DNA from 3 places in the Bradyrhizobium sp. SZCCHNS3002 genome. Region 3 is predicted to be linked to each of the others. Evidence: predicted binding sites of a transcription regulator. Region 3 holds the regulator's gene; each other region holds the start of a gene.
What was found. The regulator PhoB, encoded in region 3, activates phosphate uptake and scavenging genes when phosphate is short. The targets are predictions, from matches to a motif close to TGTCATNNANCTGTCAT.
Positions count from the first base shown of each region.

Region 1: QW845_RS30005 (Orn/Lys/Arg decarboxylase N-terminal domain-containing protein) is a predicted target of PhoB. The motif match lies at 7,313-7,329, and genes of this name have one in related genera.
Region 2: phnC (phosphonate ABC transporter ATP-binding protein) is a predicted target of PhoB. The motif match lies at 5,308-5,324, and genes of this name have one in related genera.

Region 1 covers NZ_JAUHHY010000019.1:62,742-72,575, reverse strand. Annotated here, with positions in the region: cobalamin riboswitch at 1-129, opposite strand, end outside; gene cobU (bifunctional adenosylcobinamide kinase/adenosylcobinamide-phosphate guanylyltransferase) at 164-700, shown strand; gene cobO (cob(I)yrinic acid a,c-diamide adenosyltransferase) at 717-1,325, shown strand; gene QW845_RS30035 (cobyric acid synthase) at 1,330-2,823, shown strand; gene cbiB (adenosylcobinamide-phosphate synthase CbiB) at 2,810-3,781, opposite strand; gene cobD (threonine-phosphate decarboxylase CobD) at 3,819-4,871, shown strand; gene cobS (adenosylcobinamide-GDP ribazoletransferase) at 4,868-5,587, opposite strand; gene QW845_RS30015 (histidine phosphatase family protein) at 5,584-6,177, opposite strand; gene cobT (nicotinate-nucleotide--dimethylbenzimidazole phosphoribosyltransferase) at 6,177-7,232, opposite strand; gene QW845_RS30005 (Orn/Lys/Arg decarboxylase N-terminal domain-containing protein) at 7,376-9,733, shown strand; gene QW845_RS30000 (GNAT family N-acetyltransferase) at 9,742-9,834, shown strand, end outside.
Region 2 covers NZ_JAUHHY010000010.1:170,401-180,234, forward strand. Annotated here, with positions in the region: gene QW845_RS22025 (ABC transporter permease) at 1-358, opposite strand, end outside; gene QW845_RS22030 (ABC transporter substrate-binding protein) at 411-1,418, opposite strand; gene phnE (phosphonate ABC transporter, permease protein PhnE) at 1,577-2,425, opposite strand; gene phnE (phosphonate ABC transporter, permease protein PhnE) at 2,425-3,309, opposite strand; gene phnD (phosphonate ABC transporter substrate-binding protein) at 3,383-4,312, opposite strand; gene phnC (phosphonate ABC transporter ATP-binding protein) at 4,384-5,193, opposite strand; gene QW845_RS22055 (DapH/DapD/GlmU-related protein) at 5,369-6,031, shown strand; gene QW845_RS22060 (alpha-D-ribose 1-methylphosphonate 5-triphosphate diphosphatase) at 6,028-7,212, shown strand; gene QW845_RS22065 (DUF1045 domain-containing protein) at 7,219-7,929, shown strand; gene QW845_RS22070 (SDR family oxidoreductase) at 8,006-8,761, opposite strand; gene QW845_RS22075 (acetamidase/formamidase family protein) at 8,791-9,714, opposite strand; gene QW845_RS22080 (ABC transporter permease) at 9,746-9,834, opposite strand, start outside.
Region 3 covers NZ_JAUHHY010000005.1:351,490-361,323, reverse strand. Annotated here, with positions in the region: gene QW845_RS13510 (nickel-dependent hydrogenase large subunit) at 1-242, opposite strand, end outside; gene QW845_RS13505 (hydrogenase small subunit) at 264-1,367, opposite strand; gene QW845_RS13500 (nickel-dependent hydrogenase large subunit) at 1,602-3,041, opposite strand; gene QW845_RS13495 (HupU protein) at 3,038-4,054, opposite strand; gene QW845_RS13490 (HoxN/HupN/NixA family nickel/cobalt transporter) at 4,078-5,175, opposite strand; gene QW845_RS13485 (trypsin-like serine protease) at 5,344-6,660, opposite strand; gene phoB (phosphate regulon transcriptional regulator PhoB) at 6,808-7,515, opposite strand; gene phoU (phosphate signaling complex protein PhoU) at 7,532-8,248, opposite strand; gene pstB (phosphate ABC transporter ATP-binding protein PstB) at 8,279-9,103, opposite strand; gene pstA (phosphate ABC transporter permease PstA) at 9,100-9,834, opposite strand, start outside.

The DNA.
Region 1 (9,834 bases), on a different contig from region 3:
TTTCCCAGTGGTGTCTTGGCCTCACACTCGCCGATTACAGTTGCGGGGGCAGCCACGGCCTTGGGTCAAGAACCCGCACCGTGTTCCCTAAATCTCTCCTTTCGGAGAACCGTCATCTGTTAGATACGGGTCGCGCCAAAGCCCGTCAATCGGAATCGTCCCCATGGCCCCTGCCCCGCCGCACCCCGTCCTGCCGCGCCTGACGCTGGTGCTCGGCGGCGCGCGCTCGGGCAAGAGCCGCCATGCCGAGGCGCTCGTCACCGCCCTTCCGCCGCCCTGGACCTATGTTGCGACGGCGCAGGCGTTCGACGCCGAAATGACCGACCGGATCGCCCAGCACAAGGCGCGCCGCACCGAGGGATGGCAGACGCTGGAGACCTCGCATGATCTACCTAGCCTCGTCCGGGCAAGCGGAGATTCGGGCACGCCCATGCTGATCGATTGCCTGACGCTCTGGCTCAGCAATGTGATGCTCGCCGACATGGACGTGCCGGCCAGATGCGCCGAGTTGATCGACGCGCTCGGGAACGCGCTTGGCCCGATCGTGGCCGTGTCCAACGAAGTCGGACTGGGCATCGTGCCGGACAACGCGCTCGCGCGCGCCTTTCGCGATGCCCAGGGACGATTGAACCAGGACGTCGCGGCCGTGGCCGATCGCGTAATCCTGATGGCGGCAGGACTGCCGTTGACTTTGAAGTGACAAGGAGAACATGCCCGTGACCGAAAGCGCCGACGATTCACGCCACAAGGCGAAGATGGAGAACCGCAAGGCGGTGCAGGATGCCGAGGTCGCCTCCAAGACCGTGGAGAAGGGCCTGCTCATCGTTCACACCGGCAAGGGCAAGGGCAAATCGACGGCGGCGTGGGGCCTGATGCTGCGCGCGATCGGCCGCGGCTTTCGCATCGGCGTCGTGCAGTTCGGCAAGGGCGCGTGGGAAACCGGCGAGCGCAAGGCGATCGAGACGTTCGGCGACCAGGTGTCGTGGCACACGCTCGGGGAAGGCTTCACGTGGGAGACCCAGGATCGTGCGCGCGACGTCGCCGCGGCCGAGCGCGCCTGGGCCAAGGCAAAGGAGCTGATGGCGGATCCGTCGATCCGGCTGCTCGTCCTCGATGAGCTCAACATCGCGCTACGCTACGATCACCTTGATATCACCGACGTCGTCGCCACGCTCGCAGGGCGCCGTCCCGACCTGCACGTGGTCGTCACCGGCCGCAACGCCAAGCCGGAGCTGATCGAGGCCGCCGATCTCGTGACCGAGATGAACCTCGTGAAGCATCATTTCGCGGCCGGCGTGAAGGCGCAGGAAGGCATCGAGTACTAGGCTCATGAGCGCGCGCGCCATCATGTTCCAGGGCACCGGCTCCGACGTCGGCAAATCGCTGATCGTCGCGGGGCTCGCGCGTGCGCTGACCTTGCGCGGCCTGAAAGTGGCGCCGTTCAAGCCGCAGAACATGTCGAACAACGCCGCCGTCACCACGGATGGCGGCGAGATCGGCCGCGCCCAGGCGCTGCAGGCGCGCGCGGCGCGGCGGCCGATGACGGTGCACATGAACCCGGTGCTGCTGAAGCCGCAGAGCGAGATCGGGTCGCAGGTCGTGGTGCAGGGCCGCGTCATCGGCAACGCCAAGGCGTCGGCCTATCAGGCGATGAAGCCGCAATTGATGAATGCGGTGCTCGAGAGCTTTCACCATCTGGCTGCTGATGCCGACATCGTGCTGGTCGAAGGCGCCGGCTCCGCCTCCGAGATCAACCTGCGCGCCGGCGATATCGCCAACATGGGCTTTGCCCAGGCGGTGCAGATTCCGGTGGTGCTGATCGGCGACATCGACCGCGGCGGCGTCATTGCGAGCCTGGTCGGCACCCAGGCGGTGATCGCGCCCGCGGATGCCGCACGCATCGCGGGTTTCCTCGTCAACAAGTTCCGCGGCGATCCGGCGTTATTCGCGTCGGGCATCAACGAGATCGCGCAGCGGACGGGCTGGACGTCGCTCGGGCTCATTCCGCATTTTTCCGATGCGCGCCGCCTGCCCGCCGAGGATGCGCTCGGACTGGCTGAACGCGGATCATCGGAAGGACGCAGGCCGAAGGTCGTCATCCTCGCCTATCCGCGCATCTCCAATTTCGACGAGTTCGATCCGTTGCGGCTGGAGGACGGAATCGACCTGCAGTTCCTGCGCCCGGGCACGCCGATTCCTGGCGACGCATCCATCGTGATCCTGCCGGGCTCGAAGGCGACGATCGCCGATCTCAGCGCCCTGCGTGACGCCGGCTGGGACATCGATCTCATCGCGCATCTGCGCCGCGGCGGCCGCGTGCTCGGCATCTGCGGCGGCTATCAGATGCTCGGACGCATGATCAGCGATCCCGACGGACACGAGGGGGCATCTGGTTCTGTCACGGGACTTGGGCTGCTTGACGTCGAAACGACCCTGACCGACGACAAGGCGTTGCGCGAGGTCCAGGGCACGCTGATGGACGGTCAATTGTCGTTTCACGGCTACGAGATGCATATCGGCCGCACCGAGGGACTGGCGACACAGCGCCCCTTCCTGACCTTCTCCGATGGCCGGCGCGATGGTGCCATCACGGCCGATGGCCTGGTTGCCGGCTGCTACGTACATGGCCTGTTCGCCGACGACGGCCTGCGTAGCCACTGGCTGCGCGGCCTCGGCTCGACGACGAGCGGCCTCGTCTATGAGACCGATGTGGACACGACGTTGGATGCATTCGCGGCGCATCTTGAACGCCACGTCGACGTCGACCGCATCCTCGCGCTGGCCAGCCAGCCCGCACCACCGGAGGCGGCTACACGATCCTGACCAGGACGAGTCCTGCGACGACCACGGCCTGAACCAGACACGCTAGCCGATACAGCCGCAAGGCGCGCCGGATGTCGGACGCGTCGAGATCGGCGCGCCCGTCTCCCATCCAGGCGTCGGTGACGAGATGACCGTGATAGACGCGCGGGCCCGCCAGGCGCAGTCCGAGTGCACCGGCCATCGCCGCTTCCGGCCAGCCGGCATTGGGCGAACGATGCTTCGATGCATCGCGTGTAACGGCTCGCACCGCGGCCGAAGTCGAGGCGCTGGGGATGCAGGCCGCAGCGGCTGCGATCCACAGCGCGGACAGGCGCGAGGCCGGCAGATTGACGAGATCGTCGAGCCGCGCCGCCGCCCAGCCGAACGCGCGGTGACGGTCCGAGAGGTGACCGATCATGCTGTCGGCGGTGTTGAGAGCCTTGTAGATCAGGATGCCCGGCAATCCGCCGACAACGAGCCAGAACAACGGCGCGACGACTCCATCGGAGAAGTTTTCCGCCAGGCTCTCGACCGCAGCCCGCGCGACGCCGGCTTCATCCAGCCGCTCGGGATCGCGGCCGACGATCATGGAGACGGCTTGGCGGCCGCCGTCGAGTCCCTGCTGCTCCAATCCTTCGGCGACGGCTGCGACATGCGTATCGAGACTGCGCTGGGCCAGCAGGCTGCTTGCCGCCACACCAAGGATGATGGTTGCAACCGGCTCGCCGACGAGCGCCTGCACGACCCATGCTGCAATAAGGCCGGTGGCCATCATCCCGACGACGAGCAGGCACACCAGCCCAATGCCGCGCGCGCGTCGTGCGGCAAAGCTGTCTGCTGCCCTGTTCCAGCGGCGGTCGCCCCATGCTATCAGCGCGCCCATCCACATCACGGGATGACCGATCCGCTGCACCAGGACCTGGGGATAGCCCACGGCCGCCTCGACGAGGAGCGCCGTGAGCGCGAGAGAGACGAACATCGATCTCCGCTGAAGGAAAGGCATGTAAAGGAACGAGATGGACGACAGAGCGACTAGCACGCATAAGGATGAGCCGGAAGCGATCCTTCACGGCGGCGATCTCGCTGCGGTCAGCCGTCTCTACCCGGACGCACCGCTGCCGTGGATCGATCTGTCGACCGGCATCAATCCGATCCCTTACCCCGTGCCGACGGTCCCGGCTGAGAGCTGGACACGGTTGCCCAGCAAGCCCGACGAGGACGCGCTGCTGTCCGTTGCCGCTGCACGGTACCGCCTGCAGACACCCGCATCGATTGTTGCGGCCGCAGGCACCCAAGCGCTGCTGCAGATTCTGCCGCGCCTGCGCGCTTCAAGTTCGGTCGCTGTGTTTACGCCGACCTACGAAGAACATGAGCTCTGCTGGCGCCGCTGCGGTCACCGAGTGCGTTTGGTCGACAAGGTCGATGCGCTGGCGGAAGCAGACGTCGCCATTGTGGTCAACCCGAACAATCCCACTGGACGATTGCTGCCACGCGCCACGCTCCACTTGCTCGGCGTGACGCTCGCGCGTCGCAACGGCCTGCTTGTGGTAGACGAAGCTTTTGCTGATTTCTGTCCCGTGGAGGCGAGCCTGATTCCGAGCTTGCCACCAGCCACTCTGGTGTTGCGATCGTTCGGAAAGGCTTACGGCCTGGCAGGATTGAGGCTCGGCTTTGCCATAACTTCCCAGGACCTGGCCGATCAATTGCGCCGTGCGCTGGGTCCATGGGCCGTGTCTGGACCTGCGCTTGCGATAGGTTCGATTGCTCTGGCTGACGACCAATGGCTGCGGGACGCACGCGTGAGGCTGGTGTCCGACGGACAACGGCTCGATACGATGCTGACCGCGTCCGGCTGCCAAATTCACAGCCTCGGTTCCAGGGCTCTTGGCGGAACACCCCTGTTCAGGCTGGTCGAGAACGCGAATGCTGCCGCATTGGCCGAGCGGCTCGCCCGGCACGGCATCCACGTTCGGCGTTTTCCGGCTCAGCCAAACTGGCTGCGCTTCGGCCTGCCGGGCGATGAGTCCGAGTGGCAGCGGCTGGCGCAGGCGCTCGGCGGCGCCTTCTAGCCGAGCACGCAGGCGGCAAGCAGCAGCGTTTCCGTGACCTCGATGCTGGCGCCATGGCAATCACCAGTGATGCCGCCGAGCCGCCATTGCCAATAGAATGCGACCGCCGGCAGGAGCACGATGGCGAGCAGCGTCGGGACCGCGCCGGCCAGCGCGGCGATCACGAGCACGCCGCCCCACGCGATAATGACATTCCAACCGACGCTGTTCGAGACGCTCGCGCCGAGCCCCGGCTTCAACGACAGTAGCGTCTTGGTGCAGACCAGCGTTCCCAGCCGTGCCCAGGCCGGGATCAGCAGCAGCACCCAGGCCGTCGGGCCCGTGGCCAGCTCGGCGGTCAGCACCAGCTTGGCGGCGATCTGCAGCGATATCGCGACCACGGCGAAGCTGCCGGCATGGGGATCGCCGAGCACGGCGACGAAGCGCTCGGGCTTGCCATGCGCGGCGCCGAACGCATCGGCGACGTCGCCGAGCCCGTCGAGATGCAGCGCGCCGGTGATCCAGATCCAGGCGACCAGCACGGCGAGCGCGACGATCCACGGATCGGCCTCATGAAAAAGGCGGGCGATCAGCGCCAGACAGGCGCCAATCACCAGTCCGGCTGCCGGAAACCAGACCGACGCCCGCGCAAGATCGTCCGGCCGCGACTCCGCGACGCGCGGGGTCGGTAGCCGCGTCAGGAATTGCAATGCGATCCAGAATTCACGCAGACTCATGGCTGGATGATCTCGACGATTTCGCCCCAAGCTACACCATCATCGCCCTGCCCGGCTTCGAGCGTGATCCGCGTGCCGGGACAGATACGGAGGCTCCATAGCTGGCGCAGCGGCCAGCCAAGCAGATGCGACAACGCGGCACGCATGGCGCCGCCATGCGTCACCACCAGAACCGGCGCAGACTCGGACTTTGCCAGAATGCGATCAGTCGCGCGCGTGACACGCGCTCGCAGATCGACCCAGCTCTCACCGCCCGGTGCCCGGACTGTGGGATCGGCATGAAAGGCGTCGAGCAAGCCTTCCCCCCCGGACTCGGCGGCGATGTCACGGCGGCTTCGCCCGTCCCAGCGCCCGAAATCGAGCTCGCTCCAATCCGCGTCGATGTTCAGCGCGCAGCCGGTCTGACGCGCATAATCCTCCGCTGCCGCACGTGCGCGCGCCAACGGCGAGCTGACGACGCTGCGCCAGATCTGGCTCTGCGTCTGCCGCCGGAATATATCCCAGCCGGATTCGCTGAGCGGCGGATCGGTGCGGCCATCGAGATGGCCATCCCGCCCCGTCGTCCCGTGCCGCAGCAGATCGATCCGCATCAGGACTTGGCTCCCGAGACGGCGGCCTCCGCGAAGGTCGCCATGCCCCCGTGGAGCGCGCAGGCCAGCCTGATGATCGGCAGCGCGGTGGCGGCGCCCGAGGCCTCGCCGAGCCGCAGATCGAGGTCGATCAGAGGACGGGCGCCGAGCACGTCGAGCACGATGGCGTGGCCGCGTTCGGCCGAGCGGTGCGAGAACAACAGCCACGGACGGCAGGAAGGATTGAGGCGGACGGCAACCAGCGCCGCGACCGAGACGATGAAGCCGTCGACCAGCACCGGCCAGCGCCGCTGCGCGGCGGCGACGATCGCGCCGGCCATCGCGATGATCTCGAAGCCGCCGACCGCTTTCAGGATGTCCGCGACGGCCGCTCCCGCCGTGAGCCCGTGTCGCCGCAATGCGTCGGCGATCACCGCGGCCTTCCTGGCCCGCCCGTCGGCGTCGAGCCCGGTGCCGCTGCCGACGGTGTCGACAGGCGCACAGGACAGCAGCGCTGCGGCGATCGCTGCCGCCGACGTCGTGTTGCCGATCCCCATCTCGCCGAAGATCACGAGTTGCGGCGCGTGATCGGCCTGCCGCAGCACCGCGCGCCGTCCGGCTTCCACCGCGAACGTAACCTCCTCCGGCGTCAGCGCCGCCTCGGTGCTGAAATCGCGGGTGCCGCGCCGTGGCTTGTCGACGACGACGCCGGGCACCGGCTCATGCGCCAGCGTTCCGACGTCGACTACCTCAAGCGGGCAGCCCAGGCTGCGCGCCAGCACCGAGATCGCCGCACCACCGGCCGCGAAGTTGTGCAGCATCTGCACCGTCACTTCCGGCGGATAGGCCGACACGCCCTGCGCCGCGATGCCGTGATCCCCTGCGAACAGCACCACCGGGACCCTGTCGGCCCCCGGCCGTTCCAGGGCCTGCAGCGCCGCCAGTTCGACCGCCACCTGCTCCAATCGCCCAAGGGCGCCAAACGGCTTGGTCAACTGCGCCTGGCGTTCCAGCGCCGCCTGCCGATGGAGTTCGGACGGGGCCGCACAATCAAGGCTGATCCATTCAGGAAGCACCGCGGATCCTTTCAGCGTCACTCGGGTTCGGGACGATTGCCACCGCGAGACGGCCGAGACAAGCTCCGTGAGTGCCCGATTGTCATTGAACCGTCATCGAACGTGACGACAGGTGGCTGCCCCACCCAGCCCGAAAGACTCTCATGGAATATTCCCGTCGCTTCACCTTCCTGTTCGCCGCGCCCGTGTTCGAAACCGACGATCTTGCGGGCGTCCGCTTCAACCAGATCATCGAGGAGATCCAGCGCTCGGGCTTCGAGGTGGTGCGGGCCCGCAAGCTGGAGGACGCCGAGATCGCGGTGCAGACGGACGCCGCGATCGGCTGCATGGTCGTCGACTGGGGCAAGAAGGGACTGGAGGGCAAGACGGCGTCGCTGATCAATCTGATGCGCCGGCGCGGACTGGACTTCCCGATCATCCTCCTGATCCGCCGCAAGCGGTTCGAGGATCTGCCGGTCGAGGTGCTCGACTTCATCGACGGCTATGTCTTCCTGTCGGAGGAGACGCCCGCCTTCATCGCCAAGAACCTGATCAGCCGGCTGAAGCAATATGCCGAGACGCTGAAGACGCCGTTCTTCGGCACGCTGGTCGACTATGCCGAGGAAGGCAACCAGCTCTGGACCTGTCCCGGCCACAATGGCGGCGTGTTCTACAGCCGCAGCCCGATCGGCCGGATCTTCGTCGAGCATCTCGGCGAGGCGGTGTTTCGCGACGACCTCGACAATTCCGTGCTCGATCTCGGCGATCTCCTGACACATGAAGGACCGGCGCTGCGCGCGCAGAAGGAAGCGGCGCAGATCTTTGGCGCCGAGAAGACCTATTTCGTCCTCAACGGCACGTCGACGTCCAACAAGGTCGTGCTGGGGGCCTTGGTCACCGATGGCGACCTCGTGCTCTTCGATCGCAACAACCACAAGGCCGCCCATCATGGCGCGCTGCTGATTTCGGGCGGCGTCCCGATCTACGTCCCGACAGTCCGCAACCCCTGGGGTCTGATCGGCCCGATGCGCTGGGATCTGCTCGACGAGGAGCACCTGCGGCAACAGATCCGGGACAACCCGCTGGTCAAGGATCCCGACGCCTGGCGCAAGCCGCGCCCGTTCCGTGTCGCGGTGGTCGAGCAGTGCACCTATGACGGCACGATCCACAGCGCCGAGATGATCCTGAAGCGGATCGGCCACCTCTGCGACTACATCATGTTCGACGAGGCCTGGGCGGGGTTCATGAAGTTCCACCCGCTCTATGCCGGCCGCTTCGCCATGGGCCTCGGCGATCTCGGACCCGACGCACCAGGCATCATCGCCACGCAATCGACCCACAAGCAGCTCGCGAGCTTCTCCCAGGCCTCGCAGATCCACGTCAAGGACCGCCACATCAAGGGGCAGCGGCGGCGGATCGAGCATCGGCGCTTCAACGAGAGCTTCATGCAGCACGCCTCGACATCGCCGTTCTACCCGCTGTTCGCCTCGCTGGACGTCGGCGCGCAGATGATGAAGGGCCGCTCCGGCGAGGTGCTGTGGGACGACACGATCCGACTCGGCATCGAATTGCGCAAGAAGATCCGGGCGATGCGCAGGGAATTCGAGGAGAAGGAGAAGGATCCGGCACGGCGCTGGTTCTTCGAGCCGTTCGTTCCGGATCGCGTCTCGATTCCCGATGCGGCCAATCCCGGAGCCAGCCACGATGTGGCCTGGGAGGCGATCTCGACCGACCAACTCGCGACCGACGCGTCCCTCTGGCAGCTCGCGCCCGGGGCCGCATGGCACGGCTTTCCGGATCTCGCCGCCGGCTTCACGATGACCGATCCGAACAAGCTGACCCTGCTGACCCCAGGCTTCGATCGCGCCACCGGAGGCTATGCCGACCACGGCATCCCGGCGCCGATCGTCGCGCAATATCTGCGCGAGAACCGCATCGTGGCGGAGAAGAACGATCTCAATTCGCTGCTGTTCCTGCTGACGCCGGGTGTCGAGGCCAGCAAGGCCGGAACCCTGATCAGCGGCCTGGTCGCCTTCAAGCGGCTCCACGATGACAACGTGCTGCTGGAGGACGCCATTCCGGAGTTCACCCGGAAGCGCTTTGCGCGCTACGGCAAGCTGCGGCTGCGCGACCTCTGCGGCGAGATGCATCGTTTCTATCGCGACGCCGAGGTGAGCGCGCTGCAGGCAAAGCAGTTCCAGCCGCAGCATTTGCCGGAGATCGCGATGTCGCCGCGCGAGGCAGCGCGTGCGCTGATGCGGAACGAGGTCGATTACCTGCCGATCGACCAGATCGCCGGGCGCGTTGCGACGACGCCGTTCGTGGTCTATCCGCCGGGCATCGCTACCATCGTTCCGGGCGAGCGGCTCTCCGCGCGCGCCCAGCCGATGATCGATTACCTCAAGATGTTCGAGCGGGCGTTCAACGCCTATCCCGGCTTCGACGTCGAGATCCAGGGGCTGTACAAGGAGCTCGACGAGTCCGGCCGGATCCGGCTCCATACCTATGTCTGCGCAGAGTAATTCGAACCATGGACAGCACGATCACGGCTGGCGAGACCGAGCCGCCGGTCCTCGTCAGGCCGTCACGCGACGAGGACGTCGAGGCCATGCTCTCGATCTAC
Region 2 (9,834 bases), on a different contig from region 3:
GCCCCTGGCGGCCAGCCAAAAGGATGATCATGAAGCCGACCACGACGCCCGGGAACGCGAGCGGAAACGTCAGGATCGCGACCAGGAGCGCGCGGCCGGGAAACCGGTGACGCTGCAGGAACAGGCCGGCGATCGTCGCGATGACCAGGGTCGCGATCGTGGTGGCCGCCGCCAGCGCCAGCGTGTTGAGAAGTGTCGTGCGGTAGCGCGGCTCGAGGATGATCGCGAGATATTCGGCCAGACCGTGCGGTCCCTCGGCGCCGGTGACGAGCAGCCTCGCCATCGGAAGCAGGAAGAAGGCCGCGGTGACGGCTGCCAATGGCAGCAGGCAGAGCCGGACGAATGAACTGTGCGACATGTGATCAAGTGCGCCTCCGCCGGATCCTCTCCGGCGGAGGCGCGGTGCTCCTTCAGCGGACTTCGGACAGATAGCGATCGACGAAGCCCTTTTGCGCGGCTTCCATATCGCCCCAGTTCACGCTCTTGGCGCGGGCGTAGTCGCTGTCCGGCAGGAACTTGTTCTTCACCGCGTCCGGCAGCTCGATCGGGCGCGCCGGGCGCAGATAGGCATTGGTCCAGATCGCCTGGCCCTTGTCGGAGAGCAGATAGTCGATCACCTTCTTCGCCTTGTCCTTGTCGGGTGCGTTCTTCACCAGGCCGACGACGTAGGGGAAGACCACCGAGCCTTCGCAGGGAATCACGAACTCGAAATTGCCCTTCTCGGTATATTTCGCGCGGTAGGCGTTGAAATCGTAGTCGAACAGGATCGGGATCTCGCCCGAGACGACACGCGCGTAGGACGTCTGCTTTGGCACGATCGGATCGTTCTTGCGCAGGTCCTTGAAGAACGTGACGGCAGGTTCGAAATTCGCTTGCGAACCGCCGAGCGCGAGATTGACGGCGACGGCGCCGACATAGCCGACGGCAGCCGAGCTCGGGTCGAGATAGCCGACCATGCCCTTGTAGTCCGGCTTGAGCAGATCCTTCCAGCAGGCCGGGACCGGCTTGCCGCCAAGCGCATCCTTGTTCACGAACAGGCCGAGCGTACCGGAGTGGATCGTGGTCCAGTAGCCATCCGCATCCTTCAAGCCGGCGGGGACCTGATCCCAGTTCGCCGGCTTGTAGGCCTCGAGCGCGTCCTGCGTCTTCGCCTTCATTCCGAAGGTGACTCCGAAATAGCCGATGTCGCCGACTGGGTTGCTCTTCTCGGCAAGGATCTGCGCCAGCGCCTGGCCGGAGTTCTTGTTGTCGTGCGGAATGTCGTAGCCGAGATCGGTCTTGATCGCCTTGAGCATCGAGGCCCAGTCGGCCCATTCCGGCGGACAGTTGTAGCAGATGACGTCCGCAGCCTTGGCCGGCTGCCACGATGCGGCGACGCACAGCGCGAGCAGCGCGAGAACGAGGCGGGTGAGCTTCATGAAGATAGACTCCGTATTCCTGGCATCACGGCCAGTTCCGGAGCTTCCCCTAAAGGCGGCACATGAAGGATTTGCGACACCGGGTGCAGCACACACAGCGGACGCCGCACCCTGATCGTTCGTAGGCAAACGATCGCAACCTTCGGATGCCACGCCGTTCAAGCGATGGCGCGGCGGCCGATGATCGCAAACCGCAGCTTGCCCGAGATCCAGTCGATCGCGGCCACCGCCACCAGGATCATCAGGATCAGGAACGACACCTTCTGCCATTCCAGCACGCGGATCTGCTCGGCGAGTTGCAGCCCGATCCCGCCGGCGCCGACGATGCCGATGATCGTCGCCGAGCGCGTGTTGGATTCGATGAAGTAGAGCACCTGGCCGGCAATCACGGGAAGAACCTGCGGCAGGAGGCCGAAGCGGATCTCATGCAGCGCGCTGCCGCCGGCTGCACGAACGCCCTCGACCTGGCGCCGGTCGGCCCCCTCGATCGCCTCCGAGAACAGCTTGCCCAACGCGCCGAAGTCGGACACGGCAATCGCGAGCACACCGGCGAATGGACCGAGTCCAACGACGTTGATCCAGACCAGCGCCCAGATCAGCGTATCGACGCCGCGGATGCTGTCGAACAGCCGCCGTACCGGAAAGCGGAAGATTGCGGACGGGACGATATTGCGCGCCGCGAGCAGGCTGACGGGCAGCGCGAGCACGGCCGCGAGCATCGTGCCGAGCATGGCAATCGACAGCGTCTCTCCCATCGATTTCAGATAGGTCGGAAGCGACGCGCCGGGATCCGGCGGCAGCATCATCAGGGTGATCCAACCGAGTTGACTGATGCCCGTCAACAGCCTCGTCGGCGAGAAGCCGAGCTCGACGAGGCCGAACACGAAGATGCCCATCGCGGCAACGGCCACCAGCGGCGTCGCCAGACGGGCGGACGCCGGCCGCTCGAACACGCCTGGGTATCGCGATCGCAGCGCGGCGGTATCGATCTCGTCCAGCTTTCGCATCATGCCCGGCCTTCGCTGCCGAAGAGACGGCTGCGCAGCAGCCCCGTGCCAATGTCGATGACAAACACCGTCAGGATGATCAGAACGAGGATCGCGCTGACGTCGGAATAGTAGAACTTGCGGATCGCGACGACGAGCTCCTGGCCGATGCCGCCCGCACCGACGAAGCCCATCACCGACGCCTCGCGGACGTTGATCTCGAACCGCAGCAACGTGTAGCTCGTGTAGCCTGCGACGACCTGTGGCAGGACGGCAAAGCGCATGCAGGACAGCCAGCCGGCACCGGTCGCGCGGACTCCCTCGACCGGCTTCATGTCGACGTTTTCGACGACCTCCGAAAACAGCTTGCCGAGCGCACCGCAGGAGTGGATCGCGATGGCGAATACGCCGGCCATTGGCCCCAATCCGAAGGCCATGACAAAAATCAGAGCGAACACGATGCCCGGCACCGTGCGGGCAAACTCGAGCAGGCGCCGGACCGCGAAGCGCAGCCAGGATGCAGGAGAGGTGTTCTCGGCCGCGAGGAAATTCAATGCAAACGCCAGGACGGCGCCGAGCATGGTTCCGACATAGCTGATCAGGATCGTCTCACCGAGAAGCCGCGTCCATTTGCGCAGACCCCAGAACCATTCCGGCAGGTTGGTCCACACCCGGTGTCCGTCGTCGAGCGTGAAGAGCCGGTCGAAATAGCTGAGGAAGTTGCCGAGATAGGTGACGAGCGTTCGGAGGTTGACCTCCGAACCGATGGCTGAAACGAACAGCACGAGGCCGCACGCAACCAGCACGACCACTGCACGCAGACGCTTGCGCGCCACCGCTTTGCGGTAGGCGCGCTGCAGAGGTTCGAGCTGCTGTTCAGGCAGGATGGCGACGGCTGACGACATGTTTGTCGGTGCAAGGGCGCAAATCGGCCGGCGGGGGGTTCGGGGACGCGGTACCGCCGGCCCGATGCAACGCTTACGAGCCCTTCTTGCGGAGGGAGTCGACGAATTTGATCAGCTCGACAGTCTTGTTGTAGTCCTCCGTCGAGATCGCCTCCCACGGCTTGTTCTTGCCGTCGGACAGCTTGGCGAAGGCTTCCGGATCCTTCTTTGCCGCGTCGAGGAAGGCCTGCTTGATTGCGGCCTTCATGTCGGTGGGCAGGTCGCTGAGATAGGCGTAGGGCGAGTTGATGATCATGTCCGACTTGCCGATGATGCGGAAATCTTCCTTCTTCAGCGGCGTGCCGTCGGCCGACTTCACCATGTTCTTGGTGAGCATGCGGGTCAGGTTGGAGTCATCTCCGTTGTTCCACCAGTTTGCGGCGACGTCGACGGTTCCTTGCGCCAGGGCAAGCACGGCGTTCTCGTGGCTGCCCGTAAAGATGACCTGGGAGAAATAGGTGTCGGGGTCGATGCCCATCTGGCTCATCTTGAAGCGCGGCATGTTGTTGCCAGAGGTCGAGTTCGGGTCCACCAGGCCGAGATTCTTGCCCTTCAGATCCTCGAGCTTCTGGTACGGGCTCTTGGCGAGCACGTAGAACACTGAATAATAGCCCTTCGAGCCGTCCGAGTTGACGTCGATCACGAAAGCGTCCGTCTTGACGCCCGTCACGCGCGCGCGGGCGAAGGAGGCCGGACCATAATAGCCGATGTGAATGTTGCCGGCGCGCTGGCCCTCGATGACCGCGGCATAGTCATTGGCGACGCGCAGCGTCACCTTGACGCCGAGCTCCTTGGAAAGATAGTTCACGAACGGCGTGTAACGCTCGACGACACCCGAGCCGTTTTCGGCCGGGATCGCGGCAAAGGTGATCTCCGGATATTTGGTTCGCCAGTCCTCGGCCGAGGCGGACGAAGCGAACGACAGAGCGGCCAAACCGGCCAGAATGAGACGACGATTGATCATGGAACGTCCTTCAAGTTTCAGGGGACGATGTCAGGATTGACACGACAGATGCGCCCGCAGCACGCAGGCAATCAGGCGACGGCAACTTTGCCGACAGCCGGAACGGATTCGGGAGCTTTGGGCATTGCCGGCGGCATCACCTCGTCGGCCTCCAGATCGTACAGCTCGCGCGCGATCTGGCCGGTGAGCGCCGCCGGCAGATCGTCGAACACGACCCGACCATTCGCCATTCCGATCAATCGGTCGCAATAGCCGCGCGCCAGATCGAGCGAGTGCAGATTGCAGATCACGGTGATGCCGAAATGCTTGTTGATGCGCAGCAGCGCGTCCATGACGATCTTGGTGTTGCGCGGATCGAGCGAGGCGATCGGCTCATCGGCCAAGATGATTTCCGGATTCTGGACCAGCGCGCGCGCGATCGCGACGCGCTGCTGCTGCCCGCCCGAAAGCTGATCGGCGCGCTGCGCGGCGAGGGAGGCCATGTCGAACTGCTCGAGCGCGGACAGCGCCATGGCAACATCCGCCGCCGGCCAGAGCTGCGCCAGAGAGCGCCACGACGGGATTTCGGCGAGTCGCCCCATCAGGACGTTCGTGAGCACGTCCAATCGGCCGACCAGATTGAACTGCTGGAAGATCATCGCCGAGCGCGCGCGCCACTGCCGCAGGTCGCGGCCGCGCAGCGCCGTCACATCGAGATCCTTGAAGAGAATGCGGCCGCCGCTCACAGGACTCAGGCGATTGATGGACCGCAGCAGGGTCGACTTGCCCGCGCCGGAACGCCCGATCACGCCGACGAAGCTGCCGGGTGCAACAGAGAAGGACGCATTGTCGACCGCGGCTTTCATGCCAAAACGGCACGTCAGGCCATCCACCACCAGCATTGAATTCTCCAGACGCCTCGCTTTGGCCTATCGCTAACGTCTCGATTCTACAGTTATGTGACAGCAACACTGCGGCGCCACATCCGTCCACATGCCGGTCGGCAGTCATGCAGATGTCACGCCTCTGTCATAGGGGAGACCCAACACCTTCACAGGCGTAGAGACAGGATGCGAGATGGCCGGCAAGCTGCTTTCGATTGAACCTACCGTTGACCCTTCGGCCAAGCTCCAGGACGTGACGCTCGGCGCCTATTGCGAGATCGGCGCCCGCACCATCCTGCAGGAGGTGACGATGGGCGACTACTCCTACGTGGTCAACGATTCCCAGATCACCTACACGACGGTCGGCAAGTTCTGCTCGATCGCGGCGATGACCCGGATCAACCCGGGCAACCACCCGATGCAGCGGGCGACGCAGGCCCATTTCACCTATCGCGCCAGCGCCTATTTTCCAGGCGAGCCCGACGATGCCGAGTTCTTCGCCTGGCGGCGAGAGCATCATGTCCGGATCGGACACGACGTCTGGATCGGCCATGGCGCGATCGTGCTGCCGGGCCGCAACATCGGCACCGGCGCGGTCGTGGCGGCTGGCGCCATCGTCACCAAGGACGTTCCGGCCTATACGATCGTCGCCGGCAATCCGGCGCGCCCGGTCAAGCGCCGGTTTCCGCGCGAGGTCGAGCAGCGGCTGCTCGATCTGGCGTGGTGGGATTGGAAGCACGAGGCGCTGCGCGCGGCGCTGCCCGATTTCCGCAAGCTCGAGATCACCGCGTTCCTGGATAAATACGAGGCCGCTCTCGACGCCCGCGTCCCGGTACGGCAGAGTGCCGCCCCATGACCGATATCTCAATCTCGCGGGGCCGCTGCCTCGTCGACACAGAGCTCGTGGACACCTCCTTGATCATATCCGGCGACGTCATCGCCGGCATCGGGACACCGGGGTGCCGGTCAGGTCTCGAACTCGACGCGGAGGGGCTCACCGTGCTCCCCGGCATCGTCGACATCCACGGTGATGCGTTCGAGCGCCAGATGATGCCGCGGGCCGGGGTCGATTTCCCGACCGACGTCGCGCTGATCGACAGCGACCGCCAGGCCGTCAGCAATGGCATCACCACGGTCTTCCACGCAACGACCTGGTCATGGGAGCCGGGCCTGCGCAGCGCCGACAATGCGCGGCGGCTGCTCGAATCGATCGAAGCGCTGCGCCCGCAGCTCGCGGCCGACACGCGCTTTCATCTGCGCCACGAGACCTTCAATCTCGACGACGAGGAGGAAATCGGCCAGTGGCTCGCCGATCGGCGCGTCGACCTGTTCGCCTTCAACGATCACATGGACTCGACGGTCGCGAGCCTGGACACGCCGCACAAGCGCCAGCGCATGGTCGACCGCACCGGCCTGCCCGGCGCGGAGTTCGACCGGCTGGTCGCGCGCATCGCCTCTCGCGCGGATGCCGTTCCAGCCTCGATCGCGCGGCTGGCCGACATCGCACGCAAGGCTGGCGTCCGCATGCTGTCGCACGACGACGACAGCCCGGCCATGCGCAAGGCGTTTCGCAGCCAGGGCGTGACCATCGCGGAATTTCCGGTCAACGAGGAGACTGCGCGCGAGGCCGCTCAGGGCGGAGACGCGATCGTCTTCGGCGCGCCCAACGTCGTTCGGGGCGGCAGCCATACCGGGTGGACGCGAGCCAGCGACATGATCGCCAAGGGCCTCTGCTCGGTGCTGGCCTCCGACTACTACTATCCAGCGCCGCTGCTGGCGGCGTATCGGCTCGCGGCGGACGGCGTTCTGCCGCTGGCACGCGCCTGGGATCTGATCTCGGGCGGCCCCGCACGCGCGGCCGGACTGGCGGACCGCGGGACGCTGGCCGAAGGCCGCCGCGCCGACGTCATTCTGGTCGATGACCGCGTGCCGTTGCGCCCCCGCGTCGTCGCCGTCATCGCGTCCGGCCGGCTGGTCTATCTGGCCGAGACCCATCGGCTGAACGCAGTGCCCGTGCGCACCATCGCGGCGGAGTAGCAGATCATGGTCGATGCGCCCCGCTACGCGATCTACTACGCCCCGGCGGCGACGACGGGCTTGGCCGGATTCGGCGCGAGCCTGCTGGGTTACGACGCCTGGAGCGGCGACGAGCCGAGCTTTCCGGAAGAAGTCGTTCGCGCGGTTCCCGATTGGGCCGAGCTGAGCGCGGACCCGCGCAAATATGGCTTCCACGCCACTTTGAAGGCGCCGTTCGAACTGGCCGATGCGCAGAGCGAAGCCTCGCTCCGCGACGCCTGTGCGGAGTTCGCGGCAAGGCCGCGCGCCATTCCGATCATTCGTCCCATCGTGGACTCGATCAGCGGCTTCGTCGCGATGATCCCTGGCGAGCCCTCGCCGGCGCTGCAACAGCTCGCAGCCGATTGTGTCCGGGCGTTCGAGCCGTTTCGCGCGCCGATGACCGCCGCGGACCGTGCACGGCGCAAGCCGGACCTGCTGACACCACGACAGCGCGATCATCTCGATCGCTGGGGCTATCCCTATGTCATGGAGGATTTCCGCTTCCACATGACGCTGACCTGCCGGCTGTCCGACGAACGACGCCGGCCGATCCTGACGATGCTGCAGCAGAGATTTGCGGCGCTGTCGCTGACAGAGCTCCGGATCGACCGGATCGTGTTGTTCCGCCAGCCCAACGCCCGCCAGCGGTTCGGCATCATCGGAGACTGGCCGCTCACGGCCGTCCAGCGCATCTAGGGACGTCGGTTCGGCATGGCCGCATGGTGCGGCCGCGCCTGCCGGTCGAACAGCGCGACCGGCAATCTCGTCGGACCTACACCGCCTTCGTCAGGGCGCCATCGATGATCAGATTGGTTCCCGAAATGCGGCTTGCGAGCGGGCTTGCGAGCATCACGACGCCGTAGGCCACCTCCTGGGCTGTTCCCATGCGCCCCGTCGGATTCAAGCCCATTGCGGTCTTGAACAGGTCAGGCGATCCATTCTCGATGTTCTGCCAGATGCCGCCCTCGAAATAGGTGTTGCCCGGCGACACCGCGTTGACGCGAATGCCTTTGCCGACCAGTTGATGCGCGAGGCCCTTGGCGTAATGGATCAGCGCACCCTTGATCGCGCCATAGGATCCGGCGGCGAAATCGACTTCAAAGCCCGACACGCTGGAGATGATGACGATCGAGGCCGACTTCGACTGCTCCAGGTAAGGAATTGCTGCCGCGATCGCGTTGACCGTATGCATCATGTCGGTGCGAAAGGACTTCTCCCAGGTCTCCGGAGAGTCGCCCACGGCGAGCGCGCTGACGTTGCAGACCACGCAATCGATTCCGCCCAGCTCCCTTGCCGCGCCGTCGACCCAGCCCTTCAGCGCCACGGGATCGGCGACGTCGACGCCCTGCCCCCACGCCTTCACGCCTTTCGACGCAAGTGTCGTCACGACCTTGCCGACTGCGTCGCCGTCGCGCGCGCAGATCGCGACACCGGCGCCTTCCTCGGCGAACAATTCCGCGATCGCAAGGCCAATACCCTTGCTGCCGCCCGTCACCAGCACGCTCTGGCCGGCCAATCCCAGATCCATGATCGTCTCCTTTCAATCAGTTTCGGTTTTCAACCGTGATAGCCGGCGAGCAGAGCCTTGTTGACCTTGCAGATGTAGGTGTATTTCGGATTGACCACCTGGGTGCAGCGCGCCTCGGCGACCTGGCCGAGCAGCATGTAGGCCTCCGGCGCCGGAATCCTCCAATCGTCCTCCAGCCAGTTGATCATCTCCTCGAACGCGATCCGCATCGCGTCCTCGAGCGGGCGCGCGCAGCCCAGCGTGCAGATGTGCGTCGGCGTCTCGATTCGCGGATGGTTCAGCCGCGCCGGAGCCTTGTCCAACGACACCTTCACGGTGAGGTTCGCGGCGATCTCGATCGCGCCCATGCCGTTGGCTTCGCCGTCGCCCTGGATGGCGTGGCAATCGCCGAGGAAAAGATGCGCGCCGTCCTTGTTGACGCGGAAGAACACCGAGTTGCCGGAGGTGATCTCCTGAACGTCGAGATTGCCACCATGCGGCCCGTTGTCCACCGTCAGCACCGCGCCATGCACCGGCGCGACCCCGGCAACGCCGATCATCGGCCGGACCGGAAGCTTCACATGCTCGTTCCACAGCACGTGGCCGTCCTCGACCGCGACGACGCGGGTCTGGATGCCGAACTCCTTGCGCCGGACCCAGTCCGGAAACATGCCGATGCCCGGCCACAGCGCGGTGAAGCCGAGCCGGTCGAGCTCCATGTCAATGATGTCGAGCCGCAACATGTCGCCAGGCTTGGCGCCGCGCACCTCGATCGGGCCAGTCGCACCGTTGACGTAGGGCAGCGTCACGTCGCTCTCGACCAGTTGCTGGCCGAGCGCGCGGATGGTGCCGTCGTTGACATTGATCGCGCATTCGACGACGAAGATCTCACCGGGATCGACGGTCGCGATGAACTCATTGTCGCCCGACAGCGCGTATTTGATGTTGCCGGCCTTGCCGATGCGCTTTGACATGATCACTCCTGCTATCTCCAACGTCGTTGCATCATCGCGGCTGCCGCCGCCACGGCATCAGCAGCCGCTCGATCTTGCCGACCGCAAAAGTCAGCACCAGCGCCAGCGCGATCGTCGCAA
Region 3 (9,834 bases):
GTTCCGGTGCAGACGCCGCAGATCCGCTCGGTGAAGGCCCAGGCGTCGCGCGGATCGCGGTTCCTGAGGATCACCTCGATACCGCGCCACATCGTGCCGGTGGAGACCGCATTGCGGATCACGTTGTCGGAATCGACGTTGACCTCGACCCGCATGTGTCCCTCGATGCGGGTGACCGGATCGACGACGATGCGCTTGCCGGAATTGTCGAGATTGAAGCCGTTGGGAGTCTGGATGCCCATCGTTGCCTGTCCTGAATTCGATCAATGATCTTGCTTGGCGTTTTCCTTGGCGTCGTCGCGTTTGGTCGCGAGACGCTTGACCGCCGTGACCGCCGCATGCGCTGCGACCGCCGCACCTACCGTGCCCGCGGCCACCATGCCGACCTGGTCGGCGTTGTGCTCGATGCCGAACTGCTTGATGTTGGTGAGGCGGTCGTAGAACGAGCCCTTGTCCCAGAAGCCGTCCTCCGAGCAGCCGATGCAGCCATGACCCGACTGGATCGGGAACGATACGCCGCCATTCCATCGCACCGTCGAGCAGGCGTTGTAGGTGGTGGGGCCCTTGCAGCCCATCTTGTAGAGGCAGTAGCCCTTGCGCGCCGCCTCGTCGTCCCACTCCTCGACGAACTGGCCGGCGTCGAAATGCGGCCGGCGATAGCACTTGTCGTGGATGCGCTGTGAGTAGAACATCTTCGGCCGGCCCTGGCGGTCGAGCTCTGGCAGCTTGCCGAAGGTGGTGATGAAGGTAACGACGCCGGTCATGACCTCGGCGATCGGCGGGCAGCCCGGCACCTTGATGATCGGCTTGTTGGTGATGACCTTGTCGATCGGCGTCGCCTGCGTCGGATTCGGCTTCGCCGCCTGCACGCAGCCCCAGGAGGCGCAAGCGCCCCAGGCGATGATCGCCATCGCGTCCTCGGCCATCATCTTCAGCTTCTCGACGAACGGCTTGCCGCCGTCGATGCAGAACATGCCACCTTCGTTCAGCGGCGGATTGCCCTCGACCGCGAGAATGTACTGTCCCTTGTACTTCGCGCGCGTCTCTTCGAGGATGGCCTCGGCCTGGTGGCCGGCCGCCGCCATGATGGTGTCGTCATAGTCGAGCGAGATCATCGACAGCACGGCATCCTTCACCAGCGGATGCGCCGAGCGGATGAAGCTCTCCGAGCAGCAGGTGCATTCGAGCCCGTGCATCCAGATGACCGGCGTGCGCGGCTTGGTCTCCAGCGCATTGGCGATGCGGCTCGCCGCGACCGGCCCGAGCCCGAGGCTCGTCGCCGTCAGGCTGCAGAATTTGTGAAAGCTGCGCCGCGTGATGCCCTGACGCCGGATGACGCTGTAAAAAGTTTCCGTTGCCGCGCCCATGAGTCCTCCCCCTGATATCGCGTTGGCGATCGTGTGATCGCGTTCTGGCGAGAAGGACAGCAAGATGCGGGCCAGCATCATCCCTGGATTTGAATCATAATGATTCCAGATGCTTGAAGCAGTGAGGCCGCAGCGGCTAAGGCTTCGACAGCGGATCGCGCGCGATAATCGGAAATCACGCGCTTTGCACCGACAAGCTTGTTTCCGCTTGCTGCCTACCTGTGTGCAGCGCGCTCAATGCGCCGTGCAGACCATGCACGGATCGAACGACCGCACGACGTGCTGGATGCCGACCGCACGAGCGCCGGCATCGCCGACCTCGGTGCCGACCAGCGCCTGTTCGAGCGGACCGGCTATCCCATCCGCGTCGCGCGGAGAGAAATTCCAGCTGGTCGGCGCGATGATCTGATAGCGCTCGATGCGGCCGGAGCGCACCGCGAGCCAGTGGCCCAGGCTGCCGCGCGCAGCTTCCACGAGCCCGACGAAATTGCCGTCGGCCGTACTGGCGCTGTTGTCGCAGAACGGCTCGTTGAGACGCAGTGCCTTGATCCAATGCTCGATCGCCAGCGCGAGGCGCGCGGTCTCGATCAGCCGGGCGATGACACGATTGCGGACATTGCTGCGACCGCCCGCGAGCAGCGCGGAGATCAACGGCTGACCGTCGATGGCCTGCCTTGCGAGAGCGCCGACCTCGACCGGTTCTCCCGCAAGCCGCGGCGCCTTGCACCAACTATAGGCGTCGGGCTTGTCGGCGTCGGGCTCGGTCCGGCTCTCGGCCGGATCGAGCGAGGTCGCACGCATCCAGGCGTGCGACACGTCCTCCGTGATCCGATTCGACGGCAGCGCTTCGGTCGTTCCATCGCGGGTGCGAAGCCCGGCGCGGAAGTGCGCACTGTCAGACTCGTGATAAGCGCCGAAACTCATCAGCAGGCCGGAGCCCGGGCCAAGATGCGCCAGATCGAGCGCGTCGGCGATGCGCAGGAAATGCGCGAAGTCGCCGGCGCGGCCCTCGCGCCAACGGTCGAGCTCGTCCGACGTCGACAAGGCGAGCACATTCTCCAGCCTGTCGGCAAACACGGCGCGTTCAAGAAAACCGCGAAACGACGCCGCGATCGCGTTGAGGCGCACGCGCTCGCCGAGCTCGATCGCGCGCGTGGTCCCGCCCGGCTGGAAGGCAAGACTGTGCGGCCATTTGCCGGCGATCAGGCCCATGATCTCGAGCAGCCGCGCGCGCGCCGGCAACGCTTCGCGAGCCGCGCTGCCCTTCGTCGCCGCGAAACGCTCGGCCGCAGCCGAATGCCAAGCGTGCGCGACGTAGGCGTCGCGGGCGAAGTCCGGCATGAAGAAGATGTAGAAATGCGTCAGATGGTCCGCCGCGTTCTCGGCCGCATGGGCAATGTTGGCCGCGAGGATGCCGTTTGGCGCTGCCGCAATGCCCATGGCCTGGCGCAACGCGGCGGCGGCGGCGATCGATTGCGACACCGAGCAGATGCCGCAGATTCGCGGTGCGATCACCAGCGCGTCCAGCGGCGGCCGCCCCTCCAGGATCTGCTCGAAGCCGCGATAGAGCGGCGCCGTCACTTCCGCCCTGGTGACGCGGCCGCTCTCGATATCGAGCCTGACCTCGAGGTCGCCTTCGACACGATTGAACGGCCCGACCGTGATCCGCGTCATGGACGGCGCTTGTCACTGGCCCGGCCCGGCGGCACCACGACGTGATCCGCCGTCGCATTGACCCGTACGCGGCGCGGCGTGGCCGATTTCGACAGCGCGGCGAGCGCCACGAACCAGGCTTTCGGCATGTCGGTCGGAAGGCCTACGGGAATGCCCGCGAGCTTCGCCGTCTCCAGATAGTTCTGCGTGCTCTCGAAGCCCGGCGAGGTGCAGGCGATGCAGGCGTACCCGCCCTTGGTGCAGGAGCCGCCGCCATTCCAGGAGCGCTGATTGCAATCGCCGACCGCCTGCGTCGCCCGGCAGCCGAGATGCTCCATCAGGCAGCCGCGCTCGGACATCGTCTCAGCGCTCGCCTTGAACTCGTAGAACTCGTTGCGCGAGCAGCCGTGATGAGCCAGGTGATTGGCGATGAAGGTCGGACGGCCGACTGCGTCGAGGCCGTCTGCCGTCAGATCGCCCGAGGTGAGCGCCAGCAGGCTTTCCATCATCCAGCCCGGATGCGGCGCGCAGCCTGCGACGTTGATCACCGGCAGCCCGCGTTTCGAGCGGAATCCCGCGCCGAGCGCGCCGCCGATGTCACTGCCCTCGAACTGCAATCCGACCGCGTCGGTCGGGTTGATGCCGGCAGCAGGAATGCCGCCATAGGCCGCGCAGCTGCCGACGGCGACGACGTAGTCGGCCAGCGGCGCCAGATCGAGCAGCCAGTGATAGATCGAGCGGTTGGTGCCGGCGAGCATGTTGAAGCGGCCGCTCAGATGCGGCCCGCGTGCGACCGAGCCTTCGAGCACCAGCAGATCGAGCCGCTCGCGGCCGTCGCGGATCGCCTCCAACAGTTCGACGACTTCGTCCCCGGTCTCTTCGCTGACAGAGGGATGCCAGATCAGGTCAATGCCGGACTGGCGCAACTCGTCGAACCAGCCGGACGCACCGCTTTCCAGGATCGACATCGTGCAGCCGCCGCAGCTCGCGCCCTGCAGCCACAGCATCCTGGTCATTTCGTCCGAGCCGGCCATCATCCGTACCCGCGCGCTCGATCCTATTTCGTCCTCGGGTTTAGCGCCCCGGCGCGAACGCTGGCAAGCTCCTCACCCGGCGCATCCTCGGAACCGCCCGGACGGCGGCCAAGCAGCATGGCACCCGCCCAGATCAGGCCGAACAGTCCGATGGCGACGATCCCGAGGTTGGCGAGATCATCGCCCAGCGCAGTGACGACCTCGGCCCATCCGCCGGTGAAGCCAAGCCGGGGCGTCAGCAGCGCGACCGCCTCGACGCCGCCGATCACCAGCGCGATCGCGACCGAGGCGCCGGTAATGACCAGATTGTAGCGCCGCTTACGCGCGGGATCCGTGAGCGCCCAGCGATAGGCGCCAGCCATCAGCATGCTGTCGGCGGTGTCGACGGTGGCCATCGCCGCCGCGAACAGCGCCGGGAATACCAGCACATGCGCCAGGCTCGCCCCGCGCGCCGCCTCGGTCGCCGACAGGCTGAGCAGCCCGATTTCGCTGGCGGTGTCGAAGCCGAGGCCGAACAGGAAGCCGAGCGGGTACATGTGCCAGGCGCGGGACACGACGCGGAGCACCGGCCGCAGCAGACGAATGAGCAGGCCCCGCCCGGCGCTACCGGCGGCATCCATGTCGGAATGGGGGTGGGATGGGCGGCGCCAGAGGTTCACGAACAGCACCAGATTCGCGAAGGCGATCAGCAGCAGGAAGCCTGCGGAGACCGAGGTGCCGATGGTGCCGCCGATCGCACGGATGGCGCTGTCCTCACTCAAGAGATCTGCGCCGGCCACCAGGCTCACCACGATGGTGGCGATGACGACGACGCTGGAATGGCCGAGCGCAAAATAGAGGCCGGCGGCGCGCGGGGCGCGACCGTCCTGCACGAGCTTCCGCACCACATTGTCGATCGCCGCGATGTGGTCCGCATCGACGGCATGGCGCAGTCCGAGCAGCCAGGCCAGCATCGCGGTGCCGACGATGGCGGGCCGGTCGGCGTAGAGCGCGAATGCCCAGGCCCAGGCCACCGCATTGGCCGCGACCAGCCCAGCGACGAGCGCAACGGTCCTGCCGGGCTGCGACCGCCACCACAGCAGCCGCGGGGCACGAGGATGATCAATTGGAACAATCGTCATACTCGAACTATAGCAAGAGCCAGGCCAGTTCGGTAAAGCCCCGCTGCAGGCGAAAGCTACAGGAAAAAATCGGCTGCACTTGCCGGATCGCCCGCTCGCTTGGCAACCCGCTATCCAGTCGCGCACAGATCGTGACCAGCGGCGGGACCTCTCTCGTCCCCTCCCCCTTCACCGCGCCGAGGCACTCTGCGCCGCAATCTCGCGCCGCACGACGGCCTCGAACTGGCTTGCGGGCGCGGCGAACATCAGCCGGGTCTCCTCGTGGAACGCCGAGAAGATGCCGACAACGGTCGGCTGCCCGCCGACCTCGGCCAGGATCGGCGAGCCCGAATAGCCGAAATTGGCGAGGCAATGCACCGTCAGCAGCCGGGCATCGCTGGTCATGCCGGCGCTGCAATTGCGCTGGCCGGTCGGCGAATAGCGCCGCTCCTGGCCGTAGCCGATCTCGGAAATGGCGCCAGCCTTGGTCGCAGCCTGCAATTCCTCGCGCGTCAGCGCCTTGACCGCGACCGGCTTCGACGGCAGCGCATCCTTCAGCACGATCAGCGCCCAATCGGCGGGCGAGCGGTCGAGCGACCATCTGTCGTGCCGGGTCGGGACGAAGTCCGGCGCCACGATCAGCTTGTCGGCGACCGACGATGCCGCCGGCGTGCCCCTGTTCATGCCGGCCAGGAAGCGGACATTGCCGGGGCTGACCTGCGCGACGCCGTTGAACACGCAATGCGCGGCGGTGAGCACGACGCGCGGCGCGACCAGAGTGCCGGTGCACCAGCCGCCGGTCGAGTATTGCGCGACGGTGACGACGCCGATCGACGACGCCGGCCACGAGGTGGGATCGACGACCTCGCCGATGTGGCGGTCGAGCCCGAGCAGTTGCTCCGGACGCGGAGCGGCGACGCCCGCCTCCGCCGATTCCGGCTTCGGCCGCCAGGCCGCAATGGCGCTCTGGGCCTGGACGCGCTGCGGCTCGGTCAGCTTGACCCTCTGCACGTCGCGGCCGGCCGATCGCACGCCGCTGCGACCCGCCATCACCAGCCAGGCGTAGCCCTGCACGACGTCCTGCTTCACGCCGCGACCGTCGAGCAGCATCAGGCCCAGCATGTATTGCGACTGGGCGAAGCCCTGCGCTGCCGCGCGGCTGAACCAGCGGCCGGCTTCGCCATAATTGCTCGCGACACCTTCGCCGTTGACATAGGCGATGCCGAGATAATGCTGGGCGACGGCGAGGCCCTGATCGGCGGCCTTGCGATACCACGCCAGCGCCTCGGCGGGGTTGCGCGGTTGGCCCCAGCCGAAGGCCTCCATGAAGCCGACGTCGAACTGCGCCCGCGCATCGCCCTTGGCGGCCAGCGGCAGCAGGCGGCGCATCGCCGCGGCGTGCTGTCCGTTTCCCGCCGCGGCGACCGCGTCTTCGAGCTCGGCGGCCGCGGCGCCCGCCGCGCTGCCGAGCAGCACGGCTAGAGATATGATGATGGTCTTGATCAAGGGCGTCCGCTGGGACCGAAACATCGTGACGGGCCACGAAGCAGACACGATCAAGACGGCGGCGGCGTGGCGGAAAGCGGACCACGATCTCCTCAATCGGGCTCCCTCGCGCCTCACACCTGCTTCGTCCTCACGCCCGATCGCCCCTTACACCTGCTCGCTCTTGGCGAAGCGATCATCGAGCGCATAGCCGGCGCCGCGCACGGTGCGGATCGGGTCCTGCTCGCGGCCCGGATTGAGCAGCTTGCGCAGGCGGCCGATATGGACGTCGACCGTGCGCTCGTCGATATAGATGTCGCGGCCCCAGACGCTGTCGAGCAGCTGCTCACGGCTGAACACGCGGCCGGGATGCTCCAGGAAAAACTCGAGCAGGCGGTATTCGGTCGGGCCGAGATCGATCGGCCGTCCCGAGCGCGCCACGCGGCGCTTCTCGCGGTCGAGCTCGATGTCGCCATAGGACAGCACGGTCGCCAGCCGCTCCGGGCTCGCCCGCCGCAGCAGGCCCTTCACGCGCGCCAGCAGCTCGGGCACCGAGAACGGCTTGACGATGTAGTCGTCGGCGCCGGTCGCGAGGCCGCGCACGCGCTCGCTCTCCTCGCCGCGCGCGGTGAGCATGATGATCGGCAATTGCCGGGTCTCGGACCGCGCCCGCAGGCGGCGGCACAGCTCGATGCCGGACAGGCCCGGCAGCATCCAGTCGAGCACGACGAGATCGGGAACGCGCTCCTTCAGCCGTGTGTCGGCCTCGTCTCCGCGCGCCACCGTCTCGACCTCGTAGCCTTCGGCCTCGAGGTTGTAGCGCAGGAGCGTCGTCAGCGCCTCCTCGTCCTCCACCACCAGAATTCGGGCGCCCATGTCAGAACCGTCTCTCTCAGTTGCCGGGGATCGTCGATGCGAAGCTCGTCATGTCGCCCTTCGGGCGCTTGTCCATGATCTGCTGGCCTTCGATCATATAGAAGACGGTCTCCGCGATGTTGGTCGCGTGATCGCCGATGCGCTCGATGTTCTTGGCGCAGAACATCAGATGGATGCAGAACGAGATGTTGCGCGGATCCTCCATCATGTAGGTCAGGAGTTCGCGGAACAGCGAGGTGCAGATGGCGTCGACCTCCTCGTCGCCCTTCCACACCGTCATCGCCGCCGGCAGGTCGTGCGCGGCATAGGCGTCCAGCACCGTCTTGACCTGCGACTGCACCAGGTCGGTCATGTGCTCGAGCCCGCGGATCAGCTTGAGCGGATGGAAGTCGCTCTCCAGCGCCGCGACGCGCTTGCCGATGTTCTTGGCGAGATCGCCGATGCGCTCCAGATCGGTGGCGACCCGCATCGCACCGACGATCTCGCGCAGGTCGACCGCCATCGGCTGTCGCCGGGCGATGGTAAGAACGGCGCGCTCCTCGATGATGCGCTGCAGCTTGTCGACCTCGGCGTCGGTGGCGACCACCTTCTGGCCGAGTGCGATGTCGCGCCGCACCAGCGCATCGACGGAATCGACGATCAGACGCTCGGCGAGGCCGCCCATTTCCGACACCAGCCGGGTGAGATCCTGCAGATCGCTGTCGAACGCCTTGGCGGTATGTTCACTGGCCATGATGATCTCCTGAAGTCAATGTCGTCGGCGTCAGCCGAACCGGCCGGTGATGTAATCCTGGGTCCGCCGATCGCTCGGCGAGGTGAAGATCTTGCTGGTGTCGTCGAACTCGATCAGCTCGCCGAGATACATGAAGGCGGTCTTGTCGGAGACGCGCGCCGCCTGCTGCATGTTATGCGTCACGATGGCGATCGTATAGTTTTCGGCGAGCTCCTGGATCAGCTCCTCGACCTTGGCGGTCGAGATCGGATCGAGCGCCGAGCACGGCTCGTCGAACAGGATCACCTCCGGCCGGACCGCCACGGTGCGCGCAATGCACAGCCGCTGCTGCTGGCCGCCTGACAGCGACAGGCCCGAAGCGTTGAGCTTGTCCTTGACCTCGTTCCACAACGCGCCGCCGCGCAGTGCCTTCTCGACCCGGTCGTCCATCTCCGACTTGGAGATCTTCTCATACAGCCGGATGCCGAAGGCGATGTTCTCGTAGATCGTCATCGGGAACGGCGTCGGCTTCTGGAACACCATGCCGACCCGGGCCCGCAGCAGGTTGAGGTCGAGCTTGGGATCGAGGATGTTGGTGTTGTCCAGCATGAGCTGGCCCACGGCGCGCTGGCCCGGGTAGAGATCGTACATCCGGTTGAAGATGCGCAGCAGGGTCGACTTGCCGCAGCCGGACGGGCCGATGAACGCGGTGACGCGGTTGGTCCCCAGCGACAGGTTGATGTTCTTCAGCGCGTGGTGATCGCCGTAATAGAAGTTCAGGTTGCGCGCGGTCACCTTGGCGGGGGCTTCCGGCAAAACCTTGCCGTTCAGCGCGGCGGGATTGGGCTGGCTGACGGATACGGACAGGTCGGTCATTTTGCGTTCCTCTCGGCGCCGAGAATGCGTGCACTGACATTCAGGGCGAGCACGGCCAGAGTGATCAGAAGGGCTCCGCTCCAGGCCAGCTGCTTCCAATAGGCATAGGGGCTCTGGACGAAGTTGTTGATGGTGACGGGCAGGTTGGCCATCGTCTTGGAGAGGTTGAGGCTCCAGAACTGGTTCGACAGCGCGGTGAACAGCAAGGGCGCGGTCTCGCCGGCGACGCGGGCGGTGGCCAGCAGCACGCCGGTGATCAGGCCCGAGCGCGCCGCGCGATAGGCGATGCGCCGGATCACCAGCGATCGCGGCAGGCCGAGCGCCGAGGCCGCCTCACGCAGCGGGTTGGGCACCAGCAGCAGCATGTCCTCGGTGGTGCGCAGCACCACGGGGATGACAATGACCGCCAGCGCCAGCGAGCCTGCGAGCGCCGAGAAGCCGCCCATCGGCACCACGACAGCACCATAGATGAACAGGCCGATGATGATCGAGGGCGCCGACAGCAAGATGTCGTTGATGAAGCGGATCACCGAGGTCAGGCGGTCGTTGCGGCCGTACTCGGCCAGATAGGTGCCGGCGAACAGGCCGAGCGGCGCGCCGATGCCGACGCCGATGACCGTCATGATCAGAGAGCCGACGATGGCATTGCGCAGGCCGCCTTCGCTCGAGCCCGGCGGCGGGGTGTCGGCGGAAAACACTTGCAGGCTGAGGCCGGCGAGGCCGTTATAGAA